DNA from 3 places in the Nocardia sp. NPDC057440 genome. Region 3 is predicted to be linked to each of the others. Evidence: riboswitches for the same ligand, from Rfam matches in the RefSeq annotation. Region 3 holds a riboswitch; each other region holds the start of a gene.
The links. A riboswitch is a leader RNA that binds a small molecule or an ion and turns the genes downstream of it on or off. The one in region 3 is predicted to bind S-adenosylmethionine.
Positions count from the first base shown of each region.

Region 1: linked by a shared signal. The riboswitch ahead of ACFU4Z_RS30220 (ABC transporter substrate-binding protein) and the one ahead of ACFU4Z_RS29395 (aminotransferase class V-fold PLP-dependent enzyme) in region 3 are both predicted to bind S-adenosylmethionine.
Region 2: linked by a shared signal. The riboswitch ahead of ACFU4Z_RS04950 (rhodanese-like domain-containing protein) and the one ahead of ACFU4Z_RS29395 (aminotransferase class V-fold PLP-dependent enzyme) in region 3 are both predicted to bind S-adenosylmethionine.

Region 1 is NZ_JBHVDF010000018.1:141,975-152,092, forward strand. Features, by position in the region: gene ACFU4Z_RS30190 (dipeptide ABC transporter ATP-binding protein) at 1-211, opposite strand, end outside; gene ACFU4Z_RS30195 (ABC transporter permease) at 208-1,080, opposite strand; gene ACFU4Z_RS30200 (ABC transporter permease) at 1,317-2,318, opposite strand; gene ACFU4Z_RS30205 (ABC transporter substrate-binding protein) at 2,321-3,940, opposite strand; gene ACFU4Z_RS30210 (LLM class flavin-dependent oxidoreductase) at 3,937-5,076, opposite strand; gene ACFU4Z_RS30215 (GNAT family N-acetyltransferase) at 5,073-5,636, opposite strand; partial or broken gene ACFU4Z_RS30220 (ABC transporter substrate-binding protein) at 5,644-5,916, opposite strand; SAM riboswitch class I at 6,174-6,267, opposite strand; gene ACFU4Z_RS30225 (hypothetical protein) at 6,555-7,271, shown strand; gene ACFU4Z_RS30230 (glycosyltransferase) at 7,516-8,688, opposite strand; gene ACFU4Z_RS30235 (LppM family (lipo)protein) at 8,707-9,474, opposite strand; gene ACFU4Z_RS30240 (carotenoid biosynthesis protein) at 9,501-10,118, opposite strand, start outside.
Region 2 is NZ_JBHVDF010000002.1:401,236-411,353, forward strand. Features, by position in the region: gene ACFU4Z_RS04915 (hypothetical protein) at 405-1,142, opposite strand; gene ACFU4Z_RS04920 (DUF456 domain-containing protein) at 1,556-2,053, shown strand; gene ACFU4Z_RS04925 (hypothetical protein) at 2,263-2,679, opposite strand; gene ACFU4Z_RS04930 (SMI1/KNR4 family protein) at 2,698-3,300, opposite strand; gene ACFU4Z_RS04935 (amidohydrolase family protein) at 3,398-4,273, opposite strand; gene ACFU4Z_RS04940 (FAD-dependent oxidoreductase) at 4,375-5,763, opposite strand; gene ACFU4Z_RS04945 (hypothetical protein) at 6,105-6,560, shown strand; SAM riboswitch class IV at 6,623-6,740, shown strand; gene ACFU4Z_RS04950 (rhodanese-like domain-containing protein) at 6,755-7,171, shown strand; gene ACFU4Z_RS04955 (O-succinylhomoserine sulfhydrylase) at 7,168-8,382, shown strand; gene ACFU4Z_RS04960 (RpiB/LacA/LacB family sugar-phosphate isomerase) at 8,479-8,925, shown strand; gene ACFU4Z_RS04965 (type 1 glutamine amidotransferase family protein) at 9,114-9,755, shown strand; gene ACFU4Z_RS04970 (MarR family winged helix-turn-helix transcriptional regulator) at 9,864-10,118, shown strand, end outside.
Region 3 is NZ_JBHVDF010000017.1:120,552-130,669, forward strand. Features, by position in the region: gene ACFU4Z_RS29365 (MDR family MFS transporter) at 1-1,371, opposite strand, end outside; gene ACFU4Z_RS29370 (MarR family winged helix-turn-helix transcriptional regulator) at 1,368-1,874, opposite strand; gene ACFU4Z_RS29375 (crotonase/enoyl-CoA hydratase family protein) at 1,965-2,786, opposite strand; gene ACFU4Z_RS29380 (2-oxo-4-hydroxy-4-carboxy-5-ureidoimidazoline decarboxylase) at 2,745-3,299, shown strand; gene ACFU4Z_RS29385 (YbaK/EbsC family protein) at 3,349-3,822, shown strand; gene ACFU4Z_RS29390 (flavin reductase family protein) at 3,934-4,485, shown strand; gene ACFU4Z_RS29395 (aminotransferase class V-fold PLP-dependent enzyme) at 4,543-5,865, opposite strand; SAM riboswitch class IV at 5,911-6,024, opposite strand; gene ACFU4Z_RS29400 (LysE family translocator) at 6,164-6,808, shown strand; gene ACFU4Z_RS29405 (DHA2 family efflux MFS transporter permease subunit) at 6,810-8,228, opposite strand; gene ACFU4Z_RS29410 (MarR family winged helix-turn-helix transcriptional regulator) at 8,310-8,732, shown strand; gene ACFU4Z_RS29415 (Pls/PosA family non-ribosomal peptide synthetase) at 8,887-10,118, shown strand, end outside.

The sequences.
Region 1 (10,118 bases), on a different contig from region 3:
GAACATGGAGACCGTCGATGCGAAGGAGCGCGGAATCGGGCGCCGATGATTCGACGCCGATCGCGCCGGGAGCGGCCGGGCCGGCGCTGGTACGCACCGGCTCCTCGGCGACCGCCACCAGCGGCGGGGCGATGGCTGGCAGGCCGTTTTCGCTGGTTCGTACCGCGCCGTCATCGGCCGTTCGAACGCTGCGGAAATCGTTGTCGCTCATGCGTGCTCACTCCCGCTGACGGTGCGGCCGAGGCGCTGGGCGGCCAGGACGACCGCGATGATCACCAGGCCGGGCAGTGTGGTCATCCACCAGGCGGTGGCAAGGTAGTTGCGGCCCTCGGAGATCAGTGAGCCCCATTCGGGAGTAGGCGGCTTCGCGCCGTAGCCGAGGAAGCTCAACGCCGAGACCGCGAGCACCGCCATGCCGAACTCGACCGCGGCGAGAGCGAGCACCGGCTGGTAGGCGTTGGGCAGCACGTGCCGGGCGAGCACGCTGTACCAGCGGACGCCGGAGGCGTGCGCCGCCTCCACGAACGCTGATTGGCGTACCCGCAGCACTTCCGAGCGCATTACCCTGGCGAAGTTGGCGACCAGCGAAACACCCACGGCGATAGCCACATTGCGGGTGCCGAAGCCGAGCGCGGTGACCAGTGCCAGCGAAAGCAGCAGCGCGGGAATTGACAGCAGCACGTCGACGAATCGCATGATGAGGGTGTCGACGACACCGCCGATCGACCCGGACAGCAAGCCGAGCACCGACCCCGCGACCAGCGCGATCGCCACCGCGGAGAGCGTTGCGGTCAGCGAAAGCCCCGCACCGTGCACCATCCGCGTGTAGAGGTCGCGACCGAGATTGTCGGTGCCGAACCAGTGCTGAGCGCTCGGCCCACGGAACTTCTCGGCGGGCACACCGGTCAGTGGATCGCCGCTGGCGAACACCGACGGCACCAACGCCCACCCCAGCGCGATCAGCACGACCAGGACGGCGATGATCTGCGCCGCGTTGCCGCGCAAGGTCTTCCACCGCAATACCGGCCGCCGCAACCATGGCGCAGCCACGCTGCGCCGCTCGTCGAGCACGTCAACCATGGACGTTCACCTCCGCAATGTTGTCGATGAGCAGCCACGGCGCGAAAGCGAAGCCGAGGGAAGGCCATTCCGGCAGCAGAGCCAGCACGGTGTTGTCACGCACGACGGGAACATCGCGCCACCGCCCTGATCGGCGGTCGGCCGGACAGATGTGTGGAGCCGGCGTCGATGGGGTGGTGCGGCGCGACGATCGCCACGAGAGCACCAGCCGTCTCGGCAACGACGCCGCGGGCAGGTCACGCACGGGCACCCACCTCCTCGGCGGTGGTGATGTCGTCGGTGGTCTCGTTCGGCGCACGACGGGCGCGCCCCGCGATGCGCGGATCCAGCAGCGGATAGAGCAGGTCCACCGCGAGATTGACCGTGACGAAGACGGCCGAGGTCAGCAGCACGATGCCTTGCACGACGGGGATGTCCTGGGCGAGCACGGATGTCTGAGTGAGACGTCCGACGCCGGTGCGGGCGAACACGGTCTCCACCACCACCGAGCCGGCCAGCATGTTGCCGACCAGCACGCCCGCGATGGTGAAGGTCGGCAGCGCCGCCGAGCGCAGCACATGTTTGCGCTGCACCCACCAGCGCGAACCGCCCTTGGCCACGGCCACATCGACGAACGGCTGCCGCCAGGTCGATTCCAGTCCCGTCGCGAGCACCTGGGCGATCACCGCGCCGATCGGGATGGCGAGGGTAATGGCGGGCAGGATGGTTCCTGCGAAGCCGCGGCCACCGAATGCCGGAAAAAGCCGGAACTGGAACGAGAACAGTTGCAGCAGAAGCAGTCCGGTCCAGAAGGTCGGCACCGAGACGCCGAGCGAGGGCAGCGAACGTAGCGCGTTGCGCAGCCAGGGGCGGCGCGAGTAGGTCGCGGCGAAGGCCACCGTGACGCCGCCGACGGTCGCGAAAAGCAGCGCCAGCGACGCCAATCCGAGCGTCGAGGGCAGTGCGTCGCCGATCGCGGCGGTGACCGGTTGGCCGGTCGAGATGGAATGGCCGAGGTCGCCGCGCACCGCGTGCGACAGCGCCGTCCAATACTGCTCCCACAGCGGACGATCCAGCCCATACCTGGCCTGCAGTTCCGCGACCGCGACCTTGTCCACCGCCGTGCCCGAACCGCCCGCGTCGGCGGCGATGGACACCGGGTCGGCGGGCAGGAGGTAGAGCACCACGAACGAGATGGTGAAGGCCGCCCACAGCACACCCACCGCCTGCAGTGCTCGCAGCGTCACGTAGCGCCCCATCACTACCGCCCGCTCAGCCAGGTGTCGAAGAACTGCAGTCGCGCCGAGGCCTCGAACTTCAGATCCTGCACGCTGCCGCCTGCGCCGATGGCCTGCGACAGTTCGACCGTCGGAATCCACAGACCCGAATCGAGCACAGCCTGCTGCGCGGTGCGGATGAGGGCGCTGCGTGCGGCGGCGTCGCCGGTGCTCAACTGTCCGTCGAGGGCGTCGTCCAGCGTCGGGATGCGCTCGCGCACATTGAGATTGCGACTGTCCACGCTGAATGCGGTGCGCAGGATGTCGCCGTCGGCGCGGGTACTGTTGTAGTAGACGCTGTCGTAGTCCTTGGCGTTCTGCCGCGCGGTGTACTCCGCGACCGCAACCAGATCCAGCCGCAGCTCGACGCCGATCTGGCGCAGCTGCTGCTGCACCAGTTCGAGGATCGCCTGATTGCCCGCGAACACCTGGCTGAACAGGACCGAGAAGGCCAGGCGCTCGCCGTTCTTCACCCGGATGCCGTCGCCGCCCGGTGTCCAGCCCGCCTGATCGAGGATGCCACGTGCTCTGGCTTGGTCGAAGGGCAGTGTGGTCGACAGATCCTGATAGCCCGGCGTGGTGCTGGCCAGCGAGCTCGTCGCGGTTTTGAATTGCGGGCCGAGCACGGTGTCGATGAGCTGCTTGCGGTCGATGGCAGGCAGCAGCGCCTGACGGACCGCGGGATCGCGCAGTGGCCCGCGGGTGACATTGGGCTGGAAGCCGAAGGGCACGCCCGGATTCGCGGCGCTCAGCACCCGCCCGCCGGTCGCCTCGATCTGGGGCGCGTCCTGCGGCAGGGCATCGCTGATGGCGTCGAGCTGATTGGAACCGAGACTGCCGGTGCGTAGTCCGGACTCGGGGACGACGGTGAACTCGATCTTGTCGAGGTAGGCCTCGCCGCGGTGCGCGAACACCGCAGAACCCCAGTGGTATCCGGCGCGTTTGGCCAGCGTCGCCGAGGCATCTTGCCGGTAGTTCGCATAGGTGAACGGTCCGCTGCCGACATTGTCGCCCGCGCAGCGTTGTTCGGCGGGCTTCGCGGTGGTGACGTCGGCGAGGATGCCGAGCTGCGCGGTCGAGGTGGCCTGCAGGAATTGGGCATTCGGCTTGCTGAACTCCACGCGGGCGGTGAGCTTGTCCACCGGAGTGGTCGCGACATAGTTGGTGAGGTAGCTCGCGCCGAGCGGTGCCTTCGCCGCGCCCAGCTTGACGACCGAGTCGAAGGTCTTCCGCACCGATTCCGCGGTCAGTGGCGTGCCGTCGCTGAAGGTGACGCCGTCGACGAGGTGGAAGGTGAAGACCTTCGCATCGGGGGTGACCTCCCAGCTCTGCGCAAGCCAGGGCTTCAGTTCGCCGGTCTTCGGATCCTGATCGGTCAGCGAATCCACGATCTGACGGCTGACATACAGCGTCTGGTTGGTGCCCGACTGCGCGGGGTCCGAGCAGGTCGGCGCCACCGACAGGCCGTAGCGCAGCGTGCCGCCCGGCTTGGGCGGCCCCGCGTCGGCGCCGGTCCCTGCCGAATCACTGCCGCAGGCGGCGAGACTCGCGGCCGCGGTGACGGCTGCGGCCACGGCCGCGATTCGATAGCGGGGTCGGATCACTGTGTTACTCCAGATGTTTCGGTGCGGACGAGGTCGCCCTGGGAATCGAGGTCGTAGTCGGTGGTGGGTCGGACGGGATGGTCGATGTCCGTGTTCACGGCCAATGGCCTGCTCCGAATCCGTCTGCGCAGTTCCGGGGCGACCGAGGACTGGAACAGCTCGAGGCTGTCTCGGTGCGCAATCGCGGTGCGTCCGTCGCGATCCGCGGCCAGGTGGGTCACCTCGTGGCCGAAGTGCTCGTGCTGACGGCTGACCTTGTCGATCACCTGCTCCGGGCTGCCGACCAACGCCGAACTGCGGGCGAGGAAGTCCGCGAGGGTCTCGAACACCACCGGCAAACCGAGCTTGCGGGCCAGCGTGAGTCGCGCCTCGAAGATCGGCCGGAACACTTCCGCGGCCTCCTGCGAGGTCTTGGCCACGTGGAATCCGGCGGTACCCGCGCCGACCATGGCATCGGCGGGGTCGTGCCCGTAGAACTCCCACCGCTCCCGGTAGTGGCGCACCAGCTCGGCATAAGGCTCGATGGGATTGGTGACATTCGCCGAGAACAGCGGATCACCGTGGCGCGCGGCCAGTTCCACCGAGTCGCGACTCGTCGCGCTGCCGTGCCAGATGCGGATGCGCGGCTGCCACGGCCGCGGCAGCGCCTTGGCCGCACGGAGTTCGGGCCGGAACCGGCCGGACCATGTCACGCTGTCGCTGGCCCAGAGCTCCCGGAACAGCTTGTAGCCTTCACGATTGCGGTCCCACTGATCGTCGGTGGTGACGTGGAACAGCTCCGCCTGCGCACTGCCGTTGCCCTTGCCGATGATCAGTTCCAGTCTGCCGCCGGAGAGGTTGTCCAGCGTCGAGTAGTCCTCGAAAGCGCGCACCGGATCCAGCAGGCTCAGCGTGGTGACCGCGGTGAACAACGAGATGCGCGAGGTGACCGCGGCGATGTGGCTGAGGATCACCGGCGGTGCGGCCGACAGGAACGGATCCTCGTGCCGCTCGCCGACGGCGAACCCGTCGTAGCCGAGCTCTTCGGCGATGCCCGCCTGCTCGATGACATTGCGCAGTCGCTCCCTGGTGCCGGGCAGCCGCCCGGTTATCGGGTCCGGAACCCGGGTGACCAGGGTGAACAGCAGGAATTTCATGCGTGGGCTCCTACCGGGTCGGAGGCGGGATGTGGGGCGGGCAGGTACTTCTCGAAGGGATGCGGGCCGATCTCGTCCGAGGGGATGTCCGGGTCGTAGAGCGCGGTGTAGCCGTGGTTCAGATACAGGGCGACGGCCTCGGGCTGGCGCGGACCCGTGGTCAGGTAGATGCGGCGGTATCCACGCCGTGCGATCTCGGTCTCCAGCTGTGCGATCACGAAGCGCCCGAGTCCCTGCATGCGGTGCTCACGTGCGGTCCAGATGCGTTTCAGCTCGGCGGTGTCGTCGTCGTAGCGTCGGAAAGCGCCGCCTGCCACGGGCTCGCCGTCGCGGGTGACGACCAGCAGCGCACCGTCCGGCGCCGTGAATTCCGCGGCCGGGTATTCGCGCAGCGAGTCGTGCACCGCACCGACGGTCCGGCCGTAGCGCGTGCTGTATTCGACGGCGAGCTCGGCGAGCAGGGGCGTGGCCAACGGATCGTCCTGAGCGACCGCGTGCACACGCAGCTCGGGTGGTGGTGCCGGGGAGAGTCGCCGATTCGAGGAAAATCGCTGTGTCATCGGGCTGTCACGACTTCTTCGGCGGGCCGGGCGGGTTGATCCGCGAGCTGGTCACCGTTTCGGTCTTCAGCCCCCACCGGTCGATGACCTGCTGGTAGGTGCCCGACTGGATGGCGTGGTCGATGGCCTTGTGCACCGCCCCGATCAGCCCGTTGTCCTTCTTGGTGAGCACGCCGATCTCGCCCTGCAGCGCCTCGCCCGCGCCGGAGAAGGTGGCCACGATCTTGGTCTGATCCGCGGTTGCCGCGTGGTAGATCGCGGTGGGGTTGGGTCCGAGCCACGTCCTCGGTCGCGGTGGTTACGGGCGCACCGCCGACGGCAGCGGCTGCGCTGGATGCGATGGACGCACTCATATCGAGGTCCTTCGAAGAAACGAACGAGACCGGCCCCTCATCAGGCGGTCACATCACCCGGCCAGTGACGGGTGCGCGATCTGGCGGCGCGGTCAGTCGCGACAGCTCGCGGCGGTGCGGCGGCACTGGTCGGCATGGCGGCGGCCCCAACGGGTGCTGTGTTGCTCGGTGATCATGTCGGTTTCCTCCATCGTTCCCGGCGGAAGCACCCGCACCCGGCGAGCGGGGGGTTGCTGCGACGTCGACGAGCCAGGTCTCTCGGTCGCTCTGGATGGTGCGGCCCGCGGCGAGCGCGGGCCGTCGAGGGTCTAGCCGAAATAGCATGCGAAGCAGGGGCACTCCAGAACAAGGTTAGGAATCAGCGTGAGCACAGCCCTTGTCCGAGAGGGCCGGTTCCCGCGATCATTGAGCCCGTCGCCATGAGCAGCGCCCACCTCATGGATCCGAAATCGCGGATCGCGAGGGCGTGCGGCGCGCCAGAAAATTGCTAACTTGAAGATTCCCTGCTTAGCGAGTTTGCCGGAGTACCCTGACCTCGATCGTGCCGACGATGAGGAGGTCCGAAGTGACCGTTGTGCGCCGTCTGACCACGCTGACCGCCATCGCGACGAGTACGGCCGCGCTGGCCCTTGCCGGCCCTGCCACCGCTTTCGGCGCTCCGGCGGCTCCCGCCCCGGCTGTCGCCGCTGAGCGCCCCGGTCTCGCCCGGACAGCCGCACCCACCGATCTGTTCGGCGCGTATCAATCGGCGCTCGAAGCGCTGCGCGCCGTCGGCATGGACCCCTTCCTGTATCCCACCGCCGCGGCGTTCTGCTCCGACTCCGGCACCCTCGGCCTGGTCCCCGCCGTCGCGGGCGCTATTCCCGGCCCGTGGCCCAAGACCACGGTGACCATCCCCGGCCTCGACCTCACCGCCGTGAAAGCGGGCCAGACCATGTTCACCTTCGTGCCCTACGGCGTCGCCCCGGACACCTCGACCGTGTCGGGCATGCGCGTCGCGTGGATGAACCTGCGCAACGGGCGCAGCGGCTTCACCTCGATGGGCCCGCTCTCCGACGTCTTCCGCGCCATGGTCCCCGCCGAAGTCCCGGCGGAAATCCGCCCCCTCGCCGAACGCGCGATCCAGGACTTCTTCTTCGCCGCACTCCCGGTCGGCGGCGTCCGCGCCGTCCCGGTCGACACCGGCTCGGGAACCGTGCTCGCCGCCGTCTTCGGTACCGTCCAGAACAACGGCCACTCCTGCTTCTTCCTCCCGACCATCGGTATTAGCGCGGTCCCATAGCCCGGTCGCCCCCGACAATCTCGTCCGGCTTCAACGGGCTCAGGAGCCCGAGACAACACCCTTGCGCGCCCGACGGCAGCCGCACCCGGTGTCGATCCGCACACCCCGTGTCGCAACCGGGCACCCGGTGTAATGGTTGTCCGGGTCCGGGTCCGGGTCCGGGTCCGGGTCCGGCACGGGGTAGGGGACGGGGTCAGGAGTAAGCGCGCTCCGGGGTCCTATGTGGCGGACGCGGGCAGGCAGGTCAGGGAGGGAGCGGGCGGTCTTTCCAGCGCAGGGCGCCGCGTCGATGCCTGCTGCGGGACCGCGCCCACAGGCCGAGATATACGCCGATGGACAGTGGATGTGCAAGTGCCGCGAGGACATCCGTGGCTGTGATGGGGCCGCCGACCTCGGTGGAACGAGACAGTAGGCGGCCTGCTACCGCAGCGGAGTAGCCGAGCAGGCCTGCGCGACGGATCACCCCGCTACCTGCGACCGCGGCCAGCGGCGGAACCCAATAGGCCAGCGCGGCAATGGCTCCGACGGCCGCACCGGCGCCTGCGGAGCCGCCGTAGGCGGACCACAGCCAGCGGGTGTAGCCCGCTTCGAGTTCGGCGGCGTCGCAGTACATTCTGGTCTCCACCTGCCGCCCTGCCGCGACGAGTGCGGTGCGGAAACCGTTGCGGCGCAGGACTCGGGCGATGCCCAGGTCCTCGGTGGGACTGGCCGCCACCGCGCCATGGCCGCCGATGGCTCGGTAGGCGGCGGTGTCGAAGACGAGGAATTGCCCACAGGCCACCGCTGTCGAGGGTCTGCTGCTGCGGTTGGCCATCGAGATCGGCAGCGTGGACGCCCACGACCAGCACAGCAGCGGTTGCACCACGGCTTCCGCCGCCGACCCGGTTCGCTGCCTCGGCCACGGCGACAGCAGTGCGACACCCCGGTGGTGGAACTCGGCCGCCGCCGCGGCGATCGCCTGTGGCGCCAGCCGGACATCGGCATCGAGAAATATCAGCGTTGGTGCGTCGACATGCGCGGCCAGCCGCGCACATGCCGCCGCCTTGCCCGTCCAGCCGGGACCGGGCTCGATCTTGTTGCGCAGCACCATGAATCGCTCGTCGCCTGCTATCGCGTGGAGGGCCGCAGCGTAGGTGTCATCAGTGGAGGCGTCATCGAGGATCAGCACCCGCAATCGGAGGACTCCGGCCTGTGCCCGCAGATCGCCGATCAGCGCGGGGAGTCGCATGGCCTCGTTGCGAGCGGGAATGCAGACGGTGATCGGCGCGGCGGCGGGCGCGGCGACATCGGGCAGTCGGCGTACCGTTGCCCGGTTGGCGAGCGCGATCGCGCTGCCGAGCAGCGCGATCCCGGTGCCGATACAGGTCAGCGCCAGTGCCGCGGGATGGCGTTCGGCATCGGCGGTCGGTCGAGTCACGAGCTCGGCGTCACTGGCTCAGCGGCGCTGTCGCGGCCGCCACAAGCTGCTGAACGAGAAGCCCTCCGGCGCGCCTGGCGGCGCGGGGTTGCGGTTCATGAAGGCCAGTGCGGCGACGATCGCGGCGACGGCAAGGGTGATGCCGCCGACGATGCCCGCCCATCCTGCGAAGGAGCGGGTGTTCGGGTCGGCGTAGCTGACCTCGGCGCGCAGCGTGGACACATCACCGGCAGGCAGCTTCCACGACACGGTGGAATCGTCTTCACGGTTGCCATTGGTCTTGGCGACGCGCGACGGGAACGCCACCGTGAACTGCACGTCCGAGCCGTGCGGCGGAACGGATTTCAGGTCGACCCTGCCGGTGAGGCTGACCAGGTCGCCGGTGCGCTGGAACTGCAGGTTGAACATGCCCTGCGTCTGTTCGGACAGACCGCCGAGCTGGGAGACCTCGCCGAAGGACAGATCCTCGAAGAACACCTTGCTGCCTACATACCCGTCCTGGTTGTAGGGCTGCACCCGCACCTTCGCCGCCAAAGAGTCGGGCGACTTCAGCTGCGGGCCCTTGTCGTTGGGGTCGACCGGGACGACCGCGGCGACGATCCGTCCCGATACCCGGTCATTGGACGACACACCCATCGACACCTGCACGCGCAGGCAGCCGGCGAGCACAGGCGCCAGCAATGCCGCCAGCAGGACTGCCGCCGCGATCCGGACCCCTGAGCGGGGTGAGCGCGGCGACGGTAGAACCGGAGCATCTGGCGGCGTGGTGAGAGGACTCGGCTGCACGGGTCACATCGTGCCAGGCGATCGGTTCAGATGGCCACGCGACGGGCGGAACCGTCCCCGTTGTGTCGCCCTCGGGACCGACGCAGCCGCACTACCAGCGGTACGCCGAGAAGCCCGAGCCCGATCCCGCCGTAACAGGCTGAGGCGGGCAGACCCAAGAACACCGCGTGTGCGAGTGCGGACCCCAGCCACGTCCACAGGAAAACAACGATCGGGACAGTGATGTTCGACCGCGACTGCCGCACGTCGCGCGCGGCGCGTTCCCAACCGGTCAGCGCCACGGCCATCAGCAGCGCCACCGCGAACCAGCCCAGATAATTGGTATACGGAATCCCGGCGAGCCCTGGCAGCCCCGAATCGATATCGCACCAGCTCCACTGCCCATCGGCCACCATCTGCGGATCCAGAAACAGGTCCCACGCCACCGCACCCACCGCCGTCAACCCGATCCGGCCGACTGCCCGGCGCGCCAAGAAACCGGCCACCACCCACACCGGATACAGCCCGCCGGTCCACGCCAGTGCCACCGCCACCGGCACTCCGGCCACGGCAGGACCGAGCCTGCCGTCCGCGTAGTCATAACAGCCGAACGGGAAGCCCGTTGTGGTGCCGATGATCTCGGCAACCAGCCCCGACCCCGACAC
Region 2 (10,118 bases), on a different contig from region 3:
CTCTGGCCGCCGGGGTGGCTGTTGGCACTCGCAACGCCGTCGGGTCTGTGCCCACTCCCAATGGCCGTGTGCAGTAATCTCTTCCACCGACACGTCCTCATGCTCCGCTATGAACATCTCCGCAGGTTTGAGGCAGATCTTGCAGCGCATTGTCAAAACATGCCACGGAAGCGGGTCGGGTGACACAAACATGTCGTCAATGGGTTCAGACTCCCCCATCACTTCTGGCCCACCCTTCTCGAAGTAGTTACAGTTATCAGTTTGCGCTCGACGTTGAACGCGCCACACAGGTTCTGCCAGAACACTGCCGCACCCCTCCGGGGCTTGCCATCTGACAACAGCGGTCGCGACACGAATGCGCCAAGCAAATGCTCCATGAACAGGTGAAACGCCATTCCGGGTTGCTATCTAGGCGCAGGCTCCACCAGCACCCGCCCAAGCACCTCAACGAGTTCCGTGTTGCGCTTGTTCGCCTCCTGTAGCTGCCGATTTTGCTCTATGAGCGTCGAATCTATCTGTTTGCTGTTCTCGTTAGTTTTCTGCGTCAACTTATATATACCGACAAGATTTGCCACCAATGCAAGAGTCATAGCGGAAGTGGCGACGATGCCAGATAGACGCATCCCACGGCCGCGTCCGCCTTCGGTATCATCGGTGCGCTCCGACCACGATACATTCGTATCGGCCACAATTTCTTTGCTTACGTTGAACTTGGAATTAGGGTCGCCGTCAACGATTGCAGTGATCGTGTACTGGCGATTCCTCCTGAAGAGGCTGGGCGCAATCTCGATCGTGTTCCCTGAAACGGATGATTTTACACTGCCTTCGGTTGACCCATCCTTAATTATTGCAACAACTGACGCATTTACATCAATGATCAGCGGCGCATCATGCGCAAAGTCGCTAGGCCGTACGTCTTTGCTGCCTGAATTGACAAAATTCACCTCCACCAGATGTGGATTGCCAACGGGTTCATCGCCGTACGTCACACTGATCTTTTCGTGTACCGCACTAGCGGAGATCATGCCTTTCGACGCAATTTCGAACCTCAATTGGTTTGAGCGTCTATTCATCCAAGTTATGAATATTGTAACCAATATTGCGAGTATTCCGACGGGCGGGATTACGCTGAGCCAGTTCATTGACGAATGATTGCACTCGCCACTCCATTGCGGAAGCGACACGCGCGAGGGACACGCCGCACTGTGGCTCGTAAGCTTCAATTCATGCCGCAGCCTTGCCTATAGGAGCATCAGTTCCCGACTGACCGTCGCAAGCAGTGAACCAAGACGTTGCCGCAAGGTCATCGACAGGCCAGGAGTCTCTACTGTCACCACTGTCGGCTTCGCCGAGGTCGACAGCGCTGAAGTCGCAGGCCGTCAATCCTGGATGTCTTGACCATCCGTGGCGGCGGTGCCTCGCTGTACCAAGTCTCAGGGGTTCGATTGCCTGGCTAGGAACTTACGCCGTAGCCCTCGGCCGTCCTTCCTGCTGAGTGTGACGGGCTCCGCCATGGCGGCTCGCCCCTGCCGCGAAGACCCCTTAGGCTTCACCAGTGGAAACGTACGCCCATGAGGGGTGGTTTTTAGTACTTGTCGGCCTGGTAATTCTTGTCGGACTGCTGGGGATAATCGTCCCGATACTCCCCGGCGTCATCCTGATCTTCGGCGCGATCGCGGTCTGGGCGTTCGTCGAGGGCGGCGCTACCGCGTGGACTTTTTTCGCCGTCAGCACCGCGTTCCTCGTGCTGTCCGGCATCATCAAGTACACCTGGCCCGGCCGGAAGATGAAGGACGCGGGTGTCTCCAACCGGGCCCTTTTCCTCGGGGCGGTCCTGGGCATCGTCGGTTTCTTCGTGATCCCGGTGGTCGGTCTGTTCGTAGGTTTCGTTCTCGGCGTTTACCTTTCGGAACTTCAGCGCCTTCGCGAAAACCAACAGGCATGGCAGGCAACAGTTCACGCGTTGAAGGGCGTCGGCCTTTCGATGCTGATCGAGTTGTTAGGGGCGCTGCTGGCGACAGGAGTCTGGGTTATTGGCGCGATAGTGACGTAGAGGGAGTCATCCCAGTGCTGTGGCACGACGCCAAATCCATTCTCTCTGGAGCACGCTTACTCGAGGGCTGCGAGTCCCGACCCCTGCTCATGACCGTCCAGAGGCCTCGGCGCGGTGATCGACGGGTTCGCAGTCGCTTAGTCAATGTTCTTGACAGCCAGACTTTTCGGGTGGGTCGGGTATCCGAACCGGTTGACCGGCCCCGTGCTTCAGTGTGTAAAGCCGGCCTCACAGTCGGCGGCAGCGATCGCTTCGTGAAAGCGCTTGTGGATCCAATGGCGCTTGCCCAGGATGTTCACCCGACCCCATCGGCCGGAGACCGGACCGAGCTGGGTGTGGCGCGGCAACGTGTCCAGCAGTTGCTGCGGCCTGGCGCCGCCCGACAGCTTGCTGCTCTCCAGCACGTATATGGCGTCCTGAGTGACTGCCACGCAACGGTATTTGTTCCAGAAGATCGTCAGACCAGTGAGATACGTGATGAGGAAGAAGCCGAAGTTCGGCGCGGTCTGACAGATGAACACCTGCCGGATTTCACTGCCTGTGGGAAGTAGGGGTGCCGCACGCTCCACCAGGTCCTTCCGGGGTTCGGATCGCGCCGGGTGATCTGGGGTGGGGCTGCTTGTCACTCGCAAATCTCCTGGTGGTCACTCTGTGCGTGGGATTCGATCTGGGAGTTCAATTTTCGGAGTTCGAGTTCCAACGTGAATTCCAGCGGCCGGTGCGTCGACGGTCGCTACTGCGAGCTGATCATCTACCAAAAACCTCTCGGACGAGGTCAGCTCCTCGACGAACGACTCGAAATCAGGTGCGAGAAAGACGACGTCCGGCCCATCGGAGTCGATTTCCACGACCGATGGTTCGCCTGTCGGGCCGCAGGCACGATAGTCCAGCGCGACCCACCAGTGCCCGTCGCCGTGCAGGAGCACGACCGGTGAGGGAAGTTCCCACTCCCGCACCAGGTACGGCGTGTCCAGGATCGTGGGGGAATCATCCTCGTCGAGGATGCCTTCGAGGTAGTCGAAGCACGCGTAGTGCTCCGACCACGATGAACCCTCGACCGGAAAGGCGTCCCAGTGGGCGGCGACGTGGCCGCCGTTGCGCACCCGGAGCAGGCGCAGCAGCGAGGCGGGAAGTCGCACACCGAGTTTTTCCTCGGCGTCTCGGATCGCCGCATCGGTCAACGCCACATGGTTGTCCTCGATCGGGTCTTGCCAGAAGGATGTGATGACTTCCTCGAACTTCGCCACGGCCGAAATACTAGGGGCACAATAGATTTCGATAACTTCCGTAGGTGGGAAGCGCTGAGTGCGTCAGCTGGGCTCTCCGCTGAGGAAACTGACGCCGCTATTCGATCGCCGGAAACGGGATCGTGTCCGCCACCGCTTCGAGTTTCGGGAGTTCGTCGCGGCGCAACGGCAAAGTCGGCTGTTCGGCGCGGAACAGGGGAGTGGTCGGGTTGGGATCGCCGGGGAGCGCGCGGACCCGGGCCGGGAGCCGGTAGAAGGCGCGGGCGTTGTCTTCGAGGACCTTGAACATGTCGGTGCCGACGACGTCGCAGATCAGGTCCACATCCGAGTCCTTGAACGGGCGGCCTGCGCGGGTGCCGGGCAGGTCGGAGCCGAACATGAGGGCTTCGGGGTTCACCGCGTGAATCCGGCGCACCGTGTTGGCGACATTCATGGCGACGCGGCCGAAACCCGTTGCCTTCACACGGGCGCCGCGGTCGACCAGGTCGAGCAGGTAGGGCAGGCCCTCGTCGGACATGCCGAGATGGTCGATGGACAAGGCGGGCAGTTTGGAGATGACGGGCTGCAGCGAGCCGAGCATCTGGCCGTCGATGTAGACCTCGACATGCCAGCCTGCCAACTCGTGGGCGCGCAGTGCCTGCAGGGTCATGCCGGTGATGTCGGCGGCGGCGCGTTTGAGGTTGAAGCGCAGCGCGCGTACGCCGATCTTGTCCAGTTCGATGATCTCGTCGTCGGTGGCGTCGAGATCGAGGCGGGTCACCCCGACCCAGCCCTCGCCCAATTCGGCGAGTGCCGCCTTGAGATAGGTCTGATCGCTGCCTTGGAAAGAGCCGCTGACCACGGCACCACCGCCGATATCGAAGCGCGACATGCGCTTTCGATAGTCGGCGATGGTGAACGGGTCGGGCAGGTAACCCTCGTTCTCGGCCAGCGGGAACCGCGGGTCGAAGATATGGACATGGGCATCGAACACTTGTACAGAATGCCTCAGTGCCGGAGTTTTCGCTGCCGTAGACGTGACAGTACTTCCGCTCCACGCACGGACGGATCCGGTGCGATCACACCATGCGCCGCTCAGACCTTGTGCGGCTCGCTGGCACGCAGCATGTCCTCACGCTCGACGACCTTGACGCGCTCGCGACCCTCCGGCTCGCCGAGGGCGCGCTCGTGCGCGTCCAGGCGGTACCAGCCCTGCCAGGTGGTGAACGGGATGCCCTTGCTCTCCAGGAACGCGGTCACCGCGTCCAGCTCCGGCTGGGCGGCCGGGGTGAAGTTCGCGCTGTCGTCGAGCAGGCAGGCCACGGTTTCGTTGGCGTCGCCCTTGGTGTGGCCGATGAGGCCGACGGGGCCACGCTTGATCCAGCCGGTGACGTAGGTGGCGGGCAGGTAGCGGTCGGCGCCGTCCGCGTTCTCGTCACCGATCACGCGACCGGCCTCGTTGGGCACGGTGCCCGCTTGATCGTCGAAGGGCAGGTTGGTGAGGTTCTGCGACAGGTAGCCGACCGCGCGGTAGACGGCCTGGACGTCCCAGTCCCGGTACACGCCGGTGCCCTTGACGTTTCCGGTGCCATCGAGCTGGGTTCGCTCGGTGCGCAAGCCGACGACCTGGCCGTTCTCGCCGATGATCTCCGAAGGGGACTCGAAGAAGTGCAGGAACAGCTTGTGCGGACGGTTGCCCGCGTCGCGGATGGCCCACTGCTCGAGGGTGTTGGCGATCATGTCGACCTGCTTGGAGTGCCTGCGCGCGGCCTCGGAGCCCTCGTCGTAGTCGATGTCTTCGGGATCGACGATGACCTCGATGGTCGGGGAGTGGTCCAGCTCGCGCAGCTCCAGCGGGGTGAACTTCGCCTGCGCGGGGCCGCGGCGGCCGAACACGTGGACCTCGACCGCCTTGTTGGCTTTCAGTCCAGCGTGAACGTTCGGCGGTATCTCGGTGGGCAGCAGTTCGTCGCCGGTCTTGGCGAGCACCCGCGCCACGTCGAGCGCCACGTTGCCGACACCGAGGACGGCGACCTTCTCGGCCTCCAGCGGCCAGGTGCGCGGCACATCGGGGTGTCCGTCGTACCAGGACACGAAGTCCGCCGCGCCGTAACTGCCGTCGAGACCGATGCCGGGGATGTCCAGGGCGCGGTCGGCGTTGGCGCCGGTGGAGAAGATGACCGCGTCATAGAAGGTGCGCAGGTCGTCGAGAGTGATGTCGGTGCCGTAGTCGATGTTGCCGAGCAGGCGCACCTGTGGCTTGTCGAGCACCTTGTGCAGGGCGGTGATGATGCCCTTGATGCGCGGATGGTCGGGCGCGACGCCGTAGCGGATCAGCCCGAACGGAGCAGGCATGCGCTCGAACAAATCGATCGACACTTCGGCATCGGACTTCATCAATGCGTCGGCGGCGTAGATGCCGGCCGGCCCTGCGCCCACGATCGCGATGCGGAGCGGGCGGGTCGCTGCACTCTGTTCGGTCATCTCTTACGCGCACCCTTAAGGTCGAAAACAATTAATGGCGTCGGTCTTAGCCTAGGCTAACTCGACGCGCCGCTGTGGTTGCACCTGATGTGCGGACACTGGTGCCGACTCGCTGTCATATCAGCTATGACAGCAGGCCGCAGTCTCGCGATTCTATCGGTGGTCCGCCCGGCAGCCCGCGCCGGTGCGGTGACCGGCCCGCGGCCAGGACGGCCTGCCTCTCGTTGCTTACCCACGGTGTGCTCCGGGGTAACCGCTGTGCGCACGAGATCCTCCGCGGCGTGTCGTCGAGTTCGGGGGCGGGCGCTCGATAACCCCGCCGACCAGGGATCATCGTGGACATGACCGATCAGCGAGGCACCGACGGCGACGATGTAATCGAGGTCGACCAGACCGACTCCCGCACCCCGTGGCCGTTCATCGCGGCGGCGGTGGTGGCGGTCATCGTGGTCGTCGGGATCGTGCTCGGCGGGTTGCTGTCACCGGCTGAGAAAAATGTCACAGAAGCGGACCGCATCGCGGCGGCGGTCCGCAACTACGCCGACGCTCGCGGCCACAGCGACCTCACGCCGCCGCCGGGTGTGGCGTGCGATGGATTCGACGAGGGCAAGTCGTCGCTGGCCGCGCAGCTCGGTGGCCTCGAAACCGGAAAGACCGTCGAGATAACAAAAATCGAGAATCCGATGGTCGACGGTGACCGGGCGAAGGCGACAGTCACCACCGAGGTCAATGGCAAGGCAGCCACGGCGACCTGGAATCTGACGCGATCGGGCGACGGCTGGCTCATCTGCGGTTGACCGTCCCACGTCGTGAACTGGGGTTTGACAGGGTGACCCCCGCCCAGGCAATCTCAGAACCAGGTCATGAGAATCAGCGTCAAGCCCCGGCTTGCTGGTCGGCAACCCTCCTCCGCGGCGGGGTGCTCCGGGTGACGACCTGGCCGCGCACCCGAAACCAAGGTGCGGCAAGAGCGGATTCACAGGAGGTCCACATGAGTTATGCCGGTGACATCACCCCGCAGCAGGCGTGGGAATTACTGCGGGACAACCCGGAAGCCGTCCTGGTGGACGTGCGCACCGAAGGCGAATGGCGCTTCGTCGGAGTTCCCGACACCACATCGATCGAGCGCCCGACGGTGCTGATCGAGTGGGTCGACGGCACCGGCACCCGCAATGGCGCGTTCGTCGAGCAGCTGACCCAGGCGCTCGACGGCCGCGACCCGGAGGCCCCCGTCGTGTTCCTGTGTCGCTCCGGCCAGCGTTCCGCGCATGCCGCGAACACCGCGACCGGGGTCGGGATCGGACCGTCCTACAACGTGCTGGATGGCTTCGAGGGCGGCCTCGACGCGACCGGTCATCGTGGCGGCTCCGGCTGGCGCGCCATCGGCCTCCCGTGGCGGCAGTCGTGATCACCGGCGGCTCCTTCGACAAGCCGCTGCCCGATGGCGTCGGCCCGGCGACCCTCGGCGTGCGCGGTGGCTTGCGGCGCTCGGGGTTCGAGGAGACGGCCGAAGCGCTGTATCTGACCTCCGGCTTCGTCTACGAGAGCGCCGAGGCCGCTGAGGCCGCGTTCACCGGCGATGTCGAACATTTCGTCTACTCCCGCTACGGCAACCCGACGGTCGCCATGTTCGAGGAGCGGCTGCGGCTGATGGACGGCGCCGAAGCCTGCTTCGCCACGGCGAGCGGCATGTCCGCCGTCTTCACCGCGCTCGGCGCGCTACTCGGCGCCGGTGACCGGCTTGTCGCCGCGCGCAGCCTGTTCGGCTCCTGCTTCGTGGTGTGCAACGAGATTCTGCCGCGCTGGGGAATCGAAACCGTCTTCGTCGACGGCGACGACCTCGATCAGTGGGAGCAGGCACTCTCGGTGCCCACCCAGGCGGTGTTCTTCGAGACGCCTGCCAACCCGATGCAGACGCTGGTGGACGTGCGCCGGGTCACCGAACTCGCCCACGCCGCGGGCGCGAAAGTGGTGCTGGACAACGTCTTCGCCACACCGCTGCTGCAGCGCGGCTTCGAACTCGGCGCCGACGTCCTGGTGTATTCCGGCACCAAGCACATCGACGGCCAGGGCCGGGTGCTCGGCGGCGCGATTCTCGGTCCGCAGGACTACATCGACGGCCCGGTGAAGAATCTGATGCGCCACACCGGCCCCGCATTGAGCCCGTTCAATGCGTGGACCCTGCTCAAGGGCTTGGAGACGATGCCGCTGCGGGTGCGTCATTCCACCGAATCCGCGCTGCGCGTCGCTCAGTTCCTCGAGGGCAACAAGTCCGTCGGCTGGGTGAAATACCCCTTCCTGGAATCACATCCGCAGCACGCGCTGGCCGTGAGCCAGATGAGCGGCGGCGGCACGGTGGTCACCTTCGAGCTGAACGCGCCTGCGGATGAAGGCAAGAAGCGTGCCTTCGAGGTGCTCAACCGCCTGCGCATCGTCGACATCTCCAACAACCTCGGCGACTCCAAGACCCTCATCACCCACCCGGCCACCACCACCCACCGCGCGATGGGCCCGGAAGGTCGCGCGACCATCGGTCTCACCGACGGCGTCGTCCGTATCTCGGTGGGCCTCGAGGACGTAGAAGACCTTCTCGACGACCTGGACCACGCGCTCAGCTAGTGCGTCCCGCGCCGCGAGCGGGACATCGTCGAGTAACGAGCACAGCGATGTCCCGTTCGGCGACCCGCGGCGGCGCCGCGTGCCTACCCTGGACGTATGCGGATCTCGGTGGCAGCGGACGAGCGTGTGGGAGTGGCGAAGGAACTGATCGAGGAGCTGCATCGGCGCGGGCTGGAGACGCTCGCGCACGGGGCGCTTTCCGAGATGGAGCGCGACGACTGGGCCTGGGCCAGTGCGGCGGCCGCGCGTGATGTCGCCGAGGGGCGAGCCGAGCAGGGCATCGTCTGCTGCTGGACCGGAACCGGTGCCTCGATCGCCGCGAACAAGGTGGCCGGTATCCGGGCCGCGCTGTGCGGTGATGCCGTCACCGCGGCCGGTGCGCGCAAGTGGAATGACGCGAATGTCCTGGCGCTGAGCCTGCGCACGACCTCGGGTGCCCTGCTGACGGAGATCCTCGACGCCTGGTTCGTGACGGAGCCGAGCGCGGACTCGGATGATCGAGCCAATATCGCGCACCTCTCGAAGCTCGAGCGCGCACGCTGAGCGAACCGGGTCTGCCCGTTCCTTTGCCGATCCGCAGGTCGTGCACCCTTTTCCGGTCTGGCGAGCACCTGAACCCCATGGTGTCGCGGTGTGCCCGTGCGGGTCTCGAGCGGTCGAATGAGCTGCGCTCGGGAGCGACTTCGATTGCGGAATTGACAGTATTCTGTCAAATATGACAGGATACTGTCATGATTACGCAGACAGTTCACATGGCCGTTTTCGACACTCTCGCCGACTGGGAGGTCGGTGCTGCCACTGCGCACATCAACAAGCACACCTGGCACAAAGAGCCAGGAAAGTTCCAGGTCAAGACGGTCGGCTTGACCACGGATCCGATCACCACGATGGGTGGGATGCGGATCGTGCCGGATGTGGCGATCGCCGAACTCGCCCCCGCTGACAGCGCGATGCTGATCCTGCCCGGCGCGGATACTTGGGTTACGGGCGAACTTGCCCCGTTCGCTCGCCTGGCCAAGGCGTTCCTCGATGCGGGTGTACCGGTCGCCGGCATCTGTGGCGCCACCTTCGGGCTGGCGCAGGAGGGTCTGCTCGACACTCGCGCACACACCAGCAATGTTGCGGAATTCCTTGCCTACACCGGCTATTCGGGCGGCGACCGCTACGTGAACGAGCCTGCGGTGACCGACGGCGATCTGATCACCGCGAGCGGGACCGCGCCCTTCGAATTCGCCCGCGAGGTGCTGGGCAGGCTCGGTGTGTACGAGCCGCACGTGCTCGACGGCTGGTACCGGCTCTATGCGCACAGCGATCCGGCAGGTTATGCCGTCCTCGCCGAGTACGAGGCGCAGATGGCGGGAGCCTCCCACTGAGGGACAATCCACGGTGGTCCGATCGAACGGTCGGACCACCGACGATCCATCACGAGGAGGCGGCATGCCCGGCACCGAAAGCCGTGCGGCACAGGGGGACTGCTCGGCATGAGTGACACCCCCGAACAGGAACTCTTCAGCACCGCCGCCATCACCTCGTTCCGGCTCAACGGCCAATTCCTCACGATCGCAGAGGAACTCGCCGAGCCCGCGGGCATTACGGCGGCCTGGTGGCAGGTGCTCGGGGCGGTGCTGCGCGAACCGCTTCCGGTGGCGGGCATCGCCAGAGCGATGGGCATTACCCGCCAGAGCGTGCAGCGCATCGCGGATCTCTTGGTGGCCAAGGGACTCGCCGAATATCGC
Region 3 (10,118 bases):
GACCGCGTGCTGGAAGGCCGGATCGGTGGCCGCGGACTTCATCTCGGTGGAGATGTTCGGGGTCAGCTGCGCGAACAGAATCGAGAGGAACACCGCGACACCCAGCGTGCCGCCGATCTGCCGGAAGAAGGTCGCCGCGGCGGTGGACACGCCCATGTCCTTGGGCGGCAGCGCATTCTGCACCGCGAGGGTCAGCGGCTGCATCAGGTTGCCCAGGCCGAAACCGGTGCAGGCCATGAAGATCATGACCAGCCACAGCGGGCTGTCGGCGTCGAGGAAGTGCAGCAGGAACAGACCGAGCGTCAGCATCGACGCGCCGATCAACGGGAAGGCCCGGTAGCGGCCGGTACGCGAAATCAGCTGTCCGGACACGACCGAACCCGTCATCAGCCCGAGCACCATCGGCAACATCTGCAGACCCGCCAACGTCGGGCTCGCACCACGCACCACCTGCAGGTACTGCGGCAGCAGCGAAATACCGCCGAACATCCCGGCGCCGACAACAAAGGAAATGACAACGCCGAGCGCGAAGGTGCGGTTGGAGAACATCCGCAGCGGGATCAGCGCCTTGTCCTTCAACGCCTTCTCGACCAGCACGAACCCGATGATGCCGAGCACGCCGATCACGTAGCAGAGCACCGAACGCCCACTGCCCCAACCCCATTCGCGGCCCTGCTCGGCGACGATGAGCAGCGGCACCAGCCCGACCGCGAGCACGAACGCACCCCACCAGTCGACCCGGTCCGTCGAGTTCGGGCGCTTGGGCAGCTTGAGCACCTTGGATACGACGCCGAGCGCGATCAGCCCGACCGGCACGTTGACGAGGAAGACCCAGCGCCAGCCGCTGACCCCGAGAATGGTGTCCTGACCTGCGAGCACGCCGCCGAGCACGGGGCCGACCACGCTGGAGGTGCCGAACACCGCGAGGAAGTACCCCTGGTACTTGGCGCGTTCACGCGGACCGACGATGTCGCCGAGGATGGTCAGCGCCAGCGACATCAAGCCGCCCGCGCCGAGTCCCTGGAACGCGCGGAACGCCGCGAGCTGGTACATCGACTGCGCCAGTGTGCACAGCAACGAGCCGACTACGAAGATGGTGATCGCGGCCATGAAGAACGGCTTGCGGCCGAACATGTCGGACAACTTGCCGTACAACGGCGTCGCCAGGGTCGCGGTGATCAGGTAGGCCGTGGTCGCCCAGGCCTGCATCGAGTAGCCGTCGAGATCATCGGCAATGGTGCGGATCGCGGTGGACACAATGGTCTGGTCCAGCGCCGCGAGCAGCATGCCGAGCATCAGGCCACTGAGAATGGTCAAGATCTGCCGGTGGGTGAAACCGGTGGATTCCTCCACGGTTGCCGGTGCGGTCACGAATCGTTCTCCGTCTCACTGTTGTACAAATCCTGGTTGCCGCGGATGGCCGCGAGCATGGCGGGCTTGGCCTGCTCGAAATCGTCGACGAACTGCCGGAGCAGACCGGCGAAAACGGCCCGGTCCTGCGGCGTCCAAGCCGCCATCACCCTGGTCAGGTTTTCGTGCCTGCGCCTGCGGATCTGCTCCGCGACGGCGCGGCCGTGCTCGGTGACGACCAGCACGGTGGCACGGCCGTCGGACCGATCGGCTTGCCGCTCGACCAGCGTCCGCTCCACCAGCTGCGCGACCTGCCGACTGACCGTCGAGGCGTCCGAATGCACCGCCTCGGCGAGCGCGCCCGAGCGCATCGGTCCGTCGCAGAGCAGCCGGAACAGGATCGCGAATGCCGCGGGATCCACGCCGTCCCTGGTGCGCAACTGCGCCGCGACCCGGTCGCGGTGCCGCTGCAGCCGGGTGAGCTGGATCGCGATCGTTTCGACCGACTGATCGTCAGCGTCCACTCCGGCCTACCTTTACTTGCGTAAATCAATTAGTTGCGTGATGCAAGTATGTAGACGAGCCCGCGGCCATGGCAAGCGTTTTACCGGCCTTTACCGGCCCTTGAACTCCGGTGCCCGCTTCTCGAACACCGCCTGAATGGCCTCGGTGAGGTCCTCCGAGGGCAGGAATGCGGAGTTCCACGCGGACACATAGCGCAGCCCGGCGGCCACCTGATCCTTGGTCCGCTGCTCGAGCACGTCCTTCGCGCCCTGCACCACCAGCGGCGGGTTCGCCGCGATCTCGCGTGCCGTGGCGTGCGCCGCGTCGAGCACCGCGTCCTGATCGGCGAACACGTCGTTGACGAGGCCGATCTTCTCGGCACGCGCGGCGTCGATGTCCTTGCCGGTGAAAGCGAGCTCGCGCAGGTGCCCCTCACCGATGATGCCGGGCAGCCGGTGCAGCGATCCGATATCGGCGACGATCGCCACCTTCGCCTCGCGCAGGCTGAACTTCGCCTCCGCGCTCGCGTAGCGGATATCGACGGCGGCGATCAGGTCGAGCCCGCCGCCGATGCACCAACCCGACACCGCGGCGATGACCGGCTTGCGGCAGTCCGCCACCGCGGTCACCGCGGCTTGCATCCGGCGCACCTCGTAGAGGAAATCGGTCCGCGGCGCGGCGAAGGCCTTATCCGCCAACACCGAACCGAACGTCCCCGCCATCGCGGCCAGGTCCAGACCGTAGGAGAAGTGCTTGCCGGAACCGGTGAGCACGATCGCGCGCACCTCAGGGTCTTCGTCCAGGCCACGGAAGACCTCCGGCAGCTCACGCCAGAAATCCGGGCCCATCGCATTGCCCTTGCCAGGACCGGTCAGCGTCACCTGCGCGACGTGGTCCTTGGTTTCGACGGTGAAAGCCTGCCAATCAGTCATTTGTACAGCGTATCGAGCCGGACGCAGACCAAGACTCCGGATCCCGGAAATGCCGGCGCCAGGCCGCGGCGCATAGCGAACATCGCATGTAAATGCTGTGCAAAGAACGGTGCGCCGCGCTGGTTATCGCCCGACGCCGGCTCCATGATTGACACCGATCAGCAAACTTGCTCACCGGGCTCGGAGGTCATCGTGCTGATGCATCAAGGAATCGGTCTCGACCGCTTCAATACGATCAGTCGCGGCCGCGCCGTTCATGCCCTGTTCGAATGCTGCTGCAATGTCACATGGGCAGCCACGATCGCCGACGCTCGTCCGTTCCCGGATCGGGACGCACTGCTGGCCAAGGTGGATGTCGAGCTGCTGGCGCTCTCCCAGCCCGATCTTGATCGCGCCTTCGACGCGGTTGTCCACGAACAGTTCTCGCAGCGCGTCGTCACCGAGCTCGCACGGATCACCCGGGCGCACATCGACACCATGCTCGGGCCCTCCGACGGATACCCGGACTACTGACTGATTCACTCGCCCGGCGTACCGCCCGCAATCGCTCTACCCTTGTTTCATGCGCAGGTCCCTACCACCGGTCGCATGCCGGGTCGCGGACACATTGATCGCGCGCGGCCATCACGGTGTGATCGTCACGCAGCCCGCACCGACACCCACCCCCGCCGATGCCGCGCGGGCACTGGGCGTCGACGTGGGGGCCATCACGAAATCACTCGTGTTCCTACTCGACGAAGACCCGGTGCTGCTGCTGGTTTCCGGCGCGCATCAGGTCGATCTGCGCAACACCGGCGAGCGGCTCGAGGGCACCCTGACCCGCGCCCCCGCCGCGATGGTGCGGGAGGTCACCGGCCAGCCGATCGGCGGCATCGCTCCGGTCGGCCACCCCACCAACCTGCCGACCTGGGTCGATACCGCACTCTCCGAGCATCGCGAGCTGTGGGCCGCGGGCGGTCATCCGGACACCGTATTCCGCACGTCTTTTCGCGAACTGGTGCGGATCACCGCCGGACTTCCGATCGACGTGGACTGAATCTCGACCAGCGGCGATCACCCCACGCGAGCAGAGCGGCAGCCGGTGCGAACATCAATCGAACAACGACGTCGGCGCCCACCACCCTCGAACCGGGCGTAGCTTCGTCATGTGACCGAAGCACAACGGCCCGCCACGAATTTCCGGATTCCCGACGATCTGAGCGGCATCACCGCCGAGCAATACCGCGCCTCTATGCGCCACTATCCCGCGGGCGTCACGGTCGTCACGCTCTGCTCCGAGAACGGCCCGGTCGGCTTCACCGCGACATCCTTCGCGTCTTTGTCGCTGAAACCCCCGCTGGTCTCCTTCAACATCGCACACACTTCCTCGAGCATCGCCGCCCTGCTGAAGGCCGATTCGGTGGTCATCCACTTCCTCGGTGAACACCAGCACCACCTGGCCCAGCGCTTCGCGCGCGCCGCGGAGGAACGTTTCACCGACCGCTCGCTGTGGACCACCCTCGACACCGGCGAGCCGGTCCTGCACGGCACCCCCATCTGGGTCCGCGCCGTCATCCAACAGCTCATCCCCATCGGCGACCACACCCTCGCCGTCGGCCTGGTCACCCGCGTCCACGACAACACCGATGAAAAACCGGCCGCCGCGCCGCTGCTCTATTACAACGGCCGCTACCACCGCCCGAGCGCCCTCGGCGAATGAGCCCGGTTACCCGGCCTCCCGCGCGCTGAGGGTCGCGGACAACCACACAAAGACCGGTCAGCCGATGCTGCAGGGTGCGGCGCCGCCGGTGGTATCGAGGCTGGTGAAAGGGCGGGTTTCGGGGGTGGGGTTCCAGAGGCCATCGGTGGCGGCGTAGTTCCAGGTGGCGCCGGATTCGACGAGGGTGGCGACGGCGTCGACGAGGCGGTCGACGTCGGCGGAGCTGGTGCCGAGGCCGATGCTGGCGCGCAGTGCGCCGTCGAGACCGAGGCGGGCCAGTAGCGGGTGAGCGCAGAAGCGGCCGTCGCGGATGCCGATGCCGTGTTCGGCGGAGAGATAGGCGGCGACGTGGCCGGGGGCGAAGCCGTCCAGGGTGAAGGCGACGATGCCGACGGTGTCGGGGCTGTCGTCCCAGATGCGCAGCAGGTCGACGCCGGGGATGGCGGAAAGGCCGACGCGGAGTCGGTCGGCGAGCAGACGTTCGTGGGTGGCGAGGGTTTCGGGATCGATCGCACAGAGCGCCTCACAGGCGGCGGCGAGCGCGGCCGCACCGAGGACGTTCGGGGAGCCTGCTTCGTGCCGCTGCGGCGCGGGGGCCCAGTCGGCGCCCGTGGTGGTGACCTCGCGCACCGCGCCACCGCCTGCCAGGTACGGATCGGCGGCATCCAGCCAATCGCGGCGCCCGACCAGCACACCCGCGCCGTACGGCGCGTACAGCTTGTGCCCGGAGCAGGCGAGGTAGTCGATGCCGCTGTCGCGCAGGCTGATTCGGCGATGCGGAGCCAGCTGCGCGGCGTCGACCAGGATGCGCGCGCCGCACTGGTGTGCGATGGTGGCCAGCCGCTCCAACGGCAGCACCTCGCCGGTGACGTTGGAAGCCCCGGTGACCGCGAGCAGCGCGGCGGGCTTGCTGCACAGTTCGGCGATCAGCAGCCGGATAGTCTCGGCCACAGTGTCCGCGGCCCGAACTACGCGGCGGCCATTGCGCGTCCACGCCAGGAAGTTGGCGTGGTGCTCGATATCCAGCACCACGGTGTCGCCGGGCACGCACGCGGCGAGCAGGTTCAGCGCGTCGGTGGTATTGCGAGTGAACACCACCACTTGGTCGTCGTCGGCATCGAGGAACCTGGACACCGAACCGCGAGCCGCCTCGTAGCACTCGGTGGAGATCCGCGAGGCGTAGCCCGCACCGCGGTGCACGCTCGCGTAGAACGGCAACAGCTGCTGCACCCGGTCGGTGACCTGCGCCAATGCCGGTGCGCTCGCGGCGTAGTCGAAGTTCGCGTAGGTGGTCGTTCCGCCCTGGACGAGCGGCACAAGGAGGTCGCCGCCGGAAACCCGGGCGAGGGCGGCACAGGTCTGATCCACAACAACAGTCATCACGAAATCCCGTCGGTCATGGGACCCGGAACCAAGGGGTGTACGAGTCCGCGCTTGCCGCGCCCGGTCGGGCGGCGGCCAGGTCGTCACCTGGAGCACCCCACCGCGGAGGAGGGTTGCCGACCAGCTAGCCAGGGCTTGATGCTGGTACTCATGACCTGCACCGAGATTGGCAGACCGCACCGGCCGCTGTCAACCGGAATCGAAAACACGACGCCCGCGGCCAAGGCCCGGCGAGCATGGTCTCGGCCGGTCGAAACCGGTTGCGCGATGTCGTGATGTGCGGTCCCATCGGTGGGTGACGCTTTCCCTGCTGCTCAGTTTCGTCGGCCTGTGCGTACTGCTGTCGATCACGCCCGGCCCCGATTCGTTCCTGGTGCTGCGCTTCTCGATGGTGGACGCGCGACCCGGGATCGCGGCGGCGCTCGGGTCGGCGCTCGGCGGCATCGTGTGGGCCGTTGTGGTCGCGGCGGGCGTCGCCGCCCTGCTGGAGCAGTCGGCGACGGCCTATCGCGCGCTCAAGATCGTCGGCGGAATCTACTTGGTGTACTTGGGAGTTCGTGCGCTGATCGATCACCGGCGACAGCGGCGTGCCGCCCTCGACCCGACCGAAGCGGTTACCGCGCAGGCGAATTCCGGTTCCCCCGCATCGATTCGCTCGGCATTCGCCGCAGGGCTGGTGTCGTGCATGTTCAACCCGAAGGTCGGCCTGTTCTACCTGGCCGTGCTGCCCCAGTTCCTCACCGATGTCACCTTCGCCAACACCCTCGCCCTCGGCGCGGTCGAATCGAGCATCGCCGCGGTGGAGATGGTGCTGCTCGCGATCGCCGCCTCGCGCGCCGTGGCGATACTGCGCAAGCCGAAGGTCCGCGATCGCCTGGAGCAGGCGAGCGCGGCCGTCCTCGCGGCCCTCGGCATCGGCACCGCGGCCTCCGCCGCCTAGGTCACCCTTTTTCCTTGCGCCACAGCAGGATCGAGGCAACGAGCGCGACAGCTCCCACCCCGGTGAGCCACCAGAACGACCGCTGGAAACTCACATCGACGGACGCACCCGCCGCGGCCGTGCGGTAGAGGACGACCGCCATCAACGCCGCACCGACAGCGCCGCCCACCCGCTGCAAGATATTCACGAACGACGCGGCATCCGGGAGCTGCTCGCGACCCACCGCCGCATAGGCCGCCGCCACGACGGGCACTCCGGTCAGCCCCGCCGCCATACCCCTGACCAGCAATAACGCCTGCACCAGCACGGAATTCAACGAGGCGTCCGACAGTGCGAACGGCACTGTGGTCGCGATGATCAGCGCATTGCCCGCCACCGCCACGACACCACCGCCGTAGCGGTCGGTCAGCCGTCCCGCGACAGGCAGCGCGACGATGCCGCCGAGACCGAACGTGAGCAGCGACAGCCCCGTCGCGATCAACCCTTTGCCATGCAGTAACTGGAAGTACAAGGGCAGCAACAGCATCGTCCCGAACATCGCCACGCCGGCGAAGAAGTTGGCCACGTTCGCGGTAGCGAAGATCGTAGTGCGGAACAAGCCGATATCGAGGACCTTCGGCCCGCGGCCGCGTACCGAGCGCAGCACGAAGCCACCGAGCGCCACCGCACCGGCCAGCACGGGAACCCACACCGACACCGCCGAAAGCCGGCCTCGGCTGCCGAATTCGCCGAGCCCGTAGACCAGTAGCGACAGCCCGGTCCCGATCAGCACGAACCCCGCGACATCGAATGGCTCGCCGCGGCCGCGCACGTCCTCGCGCGGCAGCACGCGCCGTGCGAGGACGAATGCCACCGCGCCGAACGGAATATTGATCAGGAACAGCCATTCCCACGACAGCTGAGCAAGCAGCACGCCACCGATGGTCGGCCCGATCGCGGGTGCGGCGACCACGGCGATCCCGACCACGCTCATCACCCGCCCCAGCCGCTGTGGGCCCGCGGCGCGGCCGATCAACGTCTGCCCGGCGGGCACCAGCAGCCCGGCGGCCAAACCCTGCGTGACGCGCAGCGCGATAAGCCAGCCGATACTCGGAGCAAGCGCGCAGAGACCGGAGACGACCGTGAAGGCGACCAAAGCGCCGAGCCACACCCGGTCGGTCCCCACTCGCCGACCGAGCCACCCGCACAGCGGCAACGTGACCGCGAGCGCGAGCAGGTAGGCGCTGGCGATCCACTGCGCGCTGTCCAGCGAAGCGCCGAGATCGCGCGCGATCACGTTGAGCCCGATATTCACCAGCGAGGTGTCCAGCATGCTCATCACCGCGCCGAAGACGACGACACCGGCCACCCGCCACACCTGTGCGGTGATCGGTTCCAGTGCGGTTCGACCCGCGGTGACCGCGTTCCGAGTGTCCGTCATAGCCCTCCCCAAATCTGTTGAGTTTGTAGATTGCGGAGATTATCAACAATCTAGTCAGTCAACAATGGGTAGAATTCCGGGATGTCCGCCGACTCCGCGCGCCCGCCCGGCCTGCTGCGTTTCCCGACGTATGTGTTCGGCAAGCTGAATCGGGCGCTCAAGACCGAGATCGGCTCGTCACTGCGCGATCAGTGGGTACTTGTCCATCTGGAAGACAACGACGAACTCAGCCAGCAGCAGGTATCGGACGCGCTGCACATCGATCGCAGCGAGGTCGTCCGGATGATCGACGGATTGGAGCAGGCGGGGTTCGTGATCCGCACGCGCGATCCGGACGACCGCCGCAAATACCGCCTATCCATCACCCAGGCCGGACGAGCCGAGCGCCGCCGCACCGACGAGCTGATCGAGCAGGCCACCGCCACGGTCCTGCGCCGCCTCGACGACGAGGAGCGCAACACCCTGCATCGCCTGGCGTTGAAAGCCCTCGGATACGACGACTGAGCAGACCAACCACCCGGTTCGTTGAACGACGTAAATCCAGTACCGCAGGTACCGTGGACTGTTGGTCACCATGGCGTTTGCCGATTGGTAACCCTCTTGTGAAACAACACTCGTGAAGCGCTAGGCAGGTCTATGAGAGGTGGGGCAGGACGTGATGCTGCAGCCGCAGGTCGACGCCGTTGCGGGCGAGGACCCGATCGCATCGGATCCGCTCCTGCGCGCCGGACTCGCTCCGCAGGTCAGGACCCTTGTCGACATCTTGACCAGCACCACCGCCGCCCACCCCAACGCCGCCGCCATCGACGACGGCGCCGTGGTCCTCAGCTACACCGAGCTACGCGCCGAGATCGAGACCGGAGTCGCCCGGCTGATCGCGGCCGGCGTGCGGCCGGGCGACCGAGTCGGCGTGCGGATGTCATCGGGCACACATGAGCTTTACGTCACTATCCTGGCCATCCTGCACGCGGGCGCCGCCTACGTTCCGGTCGATGCCGACGACCCCGACGAACGCGCCAGGTTGGTCTTCGGCGAAGCGAAGGTCACCGCGATCGTGACCGGGGCGGGCATCAAGACAACCAAGGAAGGAGCCGAACGGATCGCGGCGGGAGCCGACTCGACCGCCGCCGACACTGCCGATGACTCGCTCCTGCGCCCCACCCCCGCCGACGACGCCTGGATCATCTTCACCTCCGGTTCCACCGGCACCCCGAAAGGTGTCGCGGTAACCCACCGCAACGCCGCCGCATTCGTCGACGCCGAGGCGCGACTGTTCCTGCAGGACACCCCGATCGGACCGGGTGACCGGGTGCTCGCCGGGCTCTCGGTCGCGTTCGACGCCTCCTGCGAGGAAATGTGGCTGGCCTGGCGCAACGGCGCCTGCCTCGTACCTGCGCCACGCGCCCTGGTTCGCACCGGCGCCGACCTCGGCCCCTGGCTGGTGCGCCGGGAAATCAGCATCGTCTCCACGGTGCCCACCCTGGCGGCGACCTGGCCCGCCGAGGCGCTCGACCCGGTCCGGCTGCTGATCTTCGGCGGCGAAGCGGTGCCGCCGGAACTCGCTGAACGCCTTGCCGGAAGCGAAGATTCCGACCGCGAGGTGTGGAATACCTACGGCCCCACCGAAGCAACGGTCGTCGCCTGCGCGGCACTGCTGGACGGAAGTTTCCCGGTGCGGATCGGGCTCCCGCTGGACGGCTGGGATCTCACCGTCGTCGACGGAGACGGAAATCCGGTGGACGAGGGCGAATCCGGCGAACTGGTGATCGGCGGGGTCGGTTTGGCCCGCTACCTCGATCCGGTGAAGGACGCCGAGAAATACGCCCCGCTGCCGTCGGTGGGCTGGGGCCGCGCCTACCGCAGCGGTGACCTGGTCCGCAACGACCGCGC